DNA from 2 places in the Pseudomonas sp. S3_B08 genome. Region 1 is predicted to be linked to the other one. Evidence: predicted binding sites of a transcription regulator. Region 1 holds the regulator's gene; the other holds the start of a gene.

Region 1 (3,205 bases):
GATGCAGTAGTAGCCGTTGTCCTCAAGGACATTCAGGGCGGTACTTTTACCCGAGCCCGAACGGCCACTGACAATGATCAAACGCATGATTAGTGCCCGTTCTGCTCGTCCAGTACGACCTGGTACAAGGCTTCATTGCTCGGAGCGCTGCGTAGCTTGTCGCGCACTTCCTTGCGGTCGAGCATGCTGGCGATCTGGCGCAACAACTCCAGATGCGCGTCGGTTGCGGCTTCCGGGACCAGCAATACGAACAACAGGTCCACCGGAGCGCCGTCGATGGCGTCGAAATCGATCGGGGCTTCGAGGTGCAGCAGGGCGCTCACTGGCCCCGCGCAGCCCTTGAGGCGGCAGTGGGGAATGGCGATGCCGTTGCCAAAACCGGTGGAGCCGAGTTTTTCACGGGCGATCAGCGCCTCGAAGACATCCTGCATCGCCAGATCCGGCACTTCGCGGTGGATCAGGTTGGCAATCTGTTCGAGGGCTTTTTTCTTGCTGCCGCCCGGCGCGTTCACTTGGGAACGGCCGGGGGTCAGGATGGTTTCAAGTCGGATCATGGATAGGGGTGTTAACGACCGGTCGCGCCCTGGAGGAGGCTCTGGGTCTTTTCCTTATGCTTTTTGAGTTGGCGATCCAGCTTGTCGGTAAGTGAGTCGATCGCAGCGTACATGTCGGTATCTTCTGCGTTGGCGACCACTTCACTGCCGGGAATATGCAAGGTGGCTTCGATCTTCTGTTTCAGCTTTTCGACGCACATCGTGACCTGCACGTTGGTGATCTTGTCGAAATGTCGCTCCAGTCGCTGGAGTTTTTCCTCGATGTAGGAACGCAGAGGTTGGGTCACTTCCAGTTGGTGTCCACTGATGTTGACTTGCATACAGCTTCTCCTTCGTTGCCAGTGCATAAAGCGGCAGGCCGAAAAGCCTGCCACTGGAACGCTGTAACGTGGCTTACATCAACCGCTTGCGTTCGCTCGAAGGCGCGATTCCGAGGGATTCGCGGTACTTGGCGACGGTGCGGCGAGCCACCTGAATGCCTTGTGCCTCCAGTAAACCAGCGATCTTGCTGTCACTCAACGGCTTTTTCTGATTTTCCGCAGCGACCAGTTTCTTGATGATCGCGCGGATCGCCGTGGACGAGCATTCGCCGCCTTCGGAGGTGCTGACGTGGCTGGAGAAAAAGTATTTCAGCTCATAAATACCGCGCGGGGTATGCATGAATTTTTGTGTGGTCACCCGGGAAATCGTCGATTCGTGCATGCCGACCGCTTCGGCGATGTCATGCAATACCAACGGCTTCATTGCTTCGTCGCCGTACTCGAGGAAGCCGCGCTGATGTTCGACGATCTGCGTGGCCACTTTCATCAGGGTTTCGTTGCGGCTCTGCAGGCTCTTGATGAACCAGCGGGCCTCCTGCAACTGGTTGCGCATGAAAGTGTTGTCGGCGCTGGTGTCGGCACGCTTCACAAAACCGGCGTACTGGGCGTTGACGCGCAGGCGAGGCACCGATTCCTGGTTCAGCTCGACCAGCCAGCGCTCGTTGTCCTTGCGCACGATCACGTCGGGAATGACGTATTCGGCTTCGGTCGACTCGATCTGTGAGCCGGGACGCGGATTGAGGCTCTGCACCAGTTCGATGACCTGGCGCAGCTCGTCTTCCTTGAGCTTCATGCGCCGCATCAACTGGCTGTAATCGCGGCTGCCGAGCAGGTCGATGTAATCGGCGACAAGCCGTTTGGCCTCGGTCAGCCACGGCGTCTTCGCGGGCAGCTGGCGCAATTGCAGCAGCAGGCATTCGCTGAGGTTGCGGGCGCCGATACCAGCGGGCTCGAATTGCTGGATGCGATGCAGGACGGCTTCGATTTCGTCGAGCTCGATGTCCAGTTCCGGATCGAACGCTTCAAGAATTTCTTCGAGTGTTTCGTCCAGATAGCCCTGATTGTTGATGCAGTCGATCAGGGTCACGGCGATCAGGCGATCGGTGTCGGACATCGGCGCCAGGTTCAGTTGCCAGAGCAGATGACTCTGCAGGCTCTCGCCGGCCGACGTGCGAGTGGTGAAATCCCACTCATCGTCATCGCTGCTCGGCAGGCTGCTGGCGCTGGTCTGGTAGACGTCTTCCCAGGCAGTATCCACTGGCAGTTCGTTGGGGATGCGCTCGTTCCAATCGCCATCCTCGAGGTTATCCACCGTCGGGGCGGTTTCCTGGTAGGAGGGTTCCTGGATTTCGGCGGGCTTCTGTTCGGCGTTGTCGGCCAGCGGATCGGCGTTGTCGAAGTCGTCGCCTTCTTCCTGGCGCTCGAGCATCGGATTGGATTCCAGAGCCTCCTGGATCTCCTGTTGCAGGTCCAGGGTCGACAATTGGAGCAGGCGGATGGCCTGTTGCAGCTGCGGTGTCATCGTCAGCTGCTGGCCCATTCTCAAGACTAGCGATGGTTTCATGGCAGGGGCTTAACACCTTATTCGCCGGCGCTTTGCGCCATCCACTACAGGGCGCCGAAGCGCCAAACTTAAGCAAATTATATGCCTGAAACTGAAGTGTTTGCCTAGAGCGCTGTAACAATTAAAGCGGATAAATGCGCCTTGAATCGATACAGCGCTGTCGCGCTTACAGGCGGAACTCGTGACCCAGATACACTTCCTTGACCAGATCGTTGGCCAGGATGGTCTCGGCATCGCCTTCAGCGATCAGTTGACCGTCGTTGACGATGTAAGCGGTTTCGCAAATATCCAGCGTCTCACGCACGTTGTGGTCGGTGATCAGCACGCCGATGCCCTTGGCCTTGAGGTGATGGATGATCTGCTTGATGTCGCCGACCGAGATCGGGTCGACACCGGCGAACGGTTCGTCGAGCAGTATGAATTTCGGTGCCGTCGCCAGGGCGCGAGCGATTTCCACCCGGCGGCGTTCACCACCGGACAGGCTCATGCCGAGGTTGTCGCGGATGTGGCTGATGTGGAATTCCTGCAGCAGGCTTTCCAGCTCCTTGCGACGACCGGCCTTGTCCAGCTCCGGGCGGGTCTCGAGGATCGCCATGATGTTGTCGGCGACCGACAGTTTACGGAAGATCGACGCTTCTTGCGGCAGATAGCCGATACCGGCCTTGGCGCGGCCGTGCATCGGCTGGTGGCTGACGTCCAGATCATCGATCAGCACACGGCCCTGATCAGCCTGCACCAAGCCGACGATCATGTAGAAGCACGTCGTC
Region 2 (3,205 bases), 1.2 Mb from region 1:
ACCAGCGCAGGCGAAAGCCACCAGCCTAATCACAGCGAAGAGCTCACGGAATCAGGCGCAGACGCTGATGTTTGTAGGGCCATGCCCTAATATTTGTAGGACGCTGGCGAAAGGGGTGTGAAGATCTTGTATCCGGAGTCGGATGTTCCAGTTTGGCCACTCAACGCAGCCTCTGGAGGCGAAAAAAAATGGACCGCAGTGGTATGCGCCCGATTCTTCCGGGCGAGGTTCTGAATAAGGAATTCATGGAGCCGTTGAGCATGACCGTCATGGATCTGGCCATGCCCACGAAATGGCCCGAAAGCGAGATCGAAGAGCTTGTGAAATGCCAGCTCAGGATCTGCGCCGATCTGGCAATCAGCCTCGCCATTCAGCTCAACACTACGCCTGAGTTCTGGATGAATCTTCAGTCGACTTACGATTTGCGCAGAGCCCAGCTCCGGCATGCGGGCTCATAGCGATTGCTGCATCCGCGAAGCCCTTTTCCACCATGGCCCTGCCCGGGTCGCCCAACCCTCTGCTGAACATTCAGCATCAGATGAGCTTAGAAACCTGGGCTTTTGGGCGCAATCGGACGGCGGTCATTAAGGTTGTAGGACGTTGCGGGGATGGTTGAAGGGCTGAAGATCAAAAGATCGCAGCCTTCGGCAGCTCCCACAGGGGACGCGAATTATTCAGCGGGCGGTGTCAGCTTCGCTTCCATCTCGGCGACTTTGGCTTCGAGGCTTTCGAGGCGGGCGCGAGTACGCGCCAGCACTACCATCTGACTATCGAACTCTTCCCGGCTGACCAGATCAAGTTTGCTGAAGGCACTTTGCAGCAGCATTTTGAACTGGCTTTCGATTTCGGCTTTCGGCAGCGGGGTTTCGCCGTTGAAGAGGCGGGAGGCGGTGCCGCTCAGGGCGTCGAGGAAGTCTTTGGGCGCGAGCATGGGAAATGTCCTGGAAACAATGGCCGGCAGTGTATCACGCAGTGTCTATAGTCAATCCCGTTGCACGGATGCACGCTTTTCGCGCAGGGGGACGGACGGTGGCGCACCGTTGTTGTGCGTATCGGCAAAAGCTTTTCTGCCCGAGCGCTTGCAACAGGTGCCAAGCGATTGAAATGCAGGGTTTTTGCCGAGCTGGCAAGGTTTCTGCTTAGTCACCCTCGACCCATGCACTGATGCAGTCGCTGTGACGAATGCAGTGCGGCAGACGAAGCGGGGAGTTTCGTCTGATGCGGTTAGCTGGCGTCAACGATGCGTTACAAAGCCAGGCACTGCGCTTAGACTTGAGACGGGTTTGTTTTCCTGGGGCAAGTCCACCAATTCGGGAGAGAGTTTCATGAAGCTAGTCACTGCCATCATCAAGCCGTTCAAGTTGGACGACGTGCGCGAGTCGCTGTCCGAAATCGGCGTGCAGGGCATTACCGTCACTGAAGTCAAAGGCTTCGGCCGGCAGAAGGGTCACACCGAGCTGTATCGCGGCGCGGAATATGTGGTCGATTTTCTGCCCAAGGTGAAAATCGACGTGGCCATCGACGACAAGGATCTGGATCGGGTTATCGAGGCGATAACCAAAGCGGCCAACACCGGCAAGATCGGTGACGGCAAGATCTTCGTGGTCAATCTGGAACAGGCGATCCGCATCCGTACCGGCGAAACCGATACCGACGCGATCTAAGCGCTGCCACAAACCCAACGCCCCAGGAGAAAACAATATGACTCTGCGTAAATTCGCAGGGCTAGGCGCCCTGTTGTCCATCGTAATGCCCGGCATCGCCATGGCGGCAGACGAAGTGGCAGCGCCAGTCCTCAATTCCGGCGACACCGCCTGGATGCTCACCTCGACAGCGCTCGTGCTGTTCATGACCATCCCCGGCCTAGCGCTGTTCTACGGCGGTATGGTTCGCTCGAAAAACATTCTTTCCGTGCTGATGCAGTGCTTCGCCATTACCGGTCTGATCAGCATCCTGTGGGTCATTTATGGCTACAGCATTGCCTTCGACACCACCGGCATGGAGCAGGGCGTCGTCAACTTCAATTCGTTCTTCGGCGGCATGGGCAAGGCGTTCCTCGCCGGTGTCACGCCTTCGAGCATCACCGGCCCGGCGGCGCTGTTCCCTGAGGCGGTGTTCATCACCTTCCAGATGACCTTCGCGATCATCACCCCGGCGCTGATCGTCGGTGCGTTCGCCGAGCGCATGAAGTTCTCTGCGATGCTGATCTTCATGGGCATCTGGTTCACGCTGGTTTATGCACCGATCGCGCACATGGTCTGGTCCGGTAACGGCGGCCTGATGTGGGACTGGGGCGTGCTCGACTTTGCTGGCGGCACCGTGGTGCACATCAACGCCGGTATCGCCGGTCTGGTCGCGTGCCTGGTACTGGGCAAGCGCAAAGGCTTCCCGACCACACCGATGGCTCCGCACAACCTCGGCTACACCCTGATGGGCGCGGCGATGCTGTGGGTTGGCTGGTTCGGCTTCAACGCCGGTTCCGCTGCCGCTGCCAACGGCACTGCCGGTATGGCCATGCTGGTTACCCAGATCGCCACCGCCGCTGCGGCACTGGGCTGGATGTTTGCCGAGTGGGTCACCCACGGCAAGCCAAGCGCACTGGGCATTGCTTCGGGTGTGGTCGCCGGTCTGGTCGCGATCACTCCGGCCGCTGGCACTGTAGGCCCGATGGGTGCACTGGTGATCGGTCTGGCCGCAGGCGTGGTGTGCTTCTTCTGCGCCACCACCCTGAAACGCAAACTCGGCTATGACGACTCCCTGGATGCCTTCGGCGTGCACGGTATCGGCGGTATCCTCGGCGCGATCCTCACCGGTGTGTTTGCCGCACCGGCACTGGGCGGCTTCGGCACCGTGACTGACATCGGCGCGCAGGTCTGGATTCAGATCAAAGGCGTCGGCTTCACGGTGATCTACACCGCGATCGTGACTTTCATCATCCTCAAGGTGCTGGACGCCGTCATGGGTCTGCGCGTAACCGAGGAAGAAGAGTCGGTCGGCCTCGATCTGGCACAACACAACGAACGCGGCTACAACCTGTAAGTACGCGCGATAAAAAACTGCCCGGTTCGCCGGGCATTTTTTTGTCCGGGATTTGTCATTCAAGGTGCGGCTGAAAGGATTTTTCTTACGGCTTTGGTCGTCTTTACGACGAGGCTTTTTCTGCGGGCAATCGCTTACATCGCTGCAGGAATATTAGGGCCTTTGT

The links. The regulator sigma-54, encoded in region 1, starts transcription at its own class of promoters, with help from an activator protein. The targets are predictions, from matches to a motif close to ANTGGCATNNANNTTGCTNT.
Region 2: the regulator sigma-54 is predicted to act here: its motif matches at 1,123-1,142, upstream of glnK (P-II family nitrogen regulator).

Annotation. Positions count from the first base shown of each region.
Region 1 covers NZ_CP162750.1:5,774,266-5,777,470, forward strand. Annotated here, with positions in the region: gene rapZ (RNase adapter RapZ) at 1-87, opposite strand, end outside; gene ptsN (PTS IIA-like nitrogen regulatory protein PtsN) at 90-554, opposite strand; gene hpf (ribosome hibernation-promoting factor, HPF/YfiA family) at 566-874, opposite strand; gene AB4N73_RS25935 (RNA polymerase factor sigma-54) at 948-2,438, opposite strand; gene lptB (LPS export ABC transporter ATP-binding protein) at 2,605-3,205, opposite strand, start outside.
Region 2 covers NZ_CP162750.1:4,568,407-4,571,611, reverse strand. Annotated here, with positions in the region: gene AB4N73_RS20795 (HigA family addiction module antitoxin) at 189-458, shown strand; gene AB4N73_RS20790 (accessory factor UbiK family protein) at 671-931, opposite strand; gene glnK (P-II family nitrogen regulator) at 1,326-1,664, shown strand; gene AB4N73_RS20780 (ammonium transporter) at 1,702-3,039, shown strand.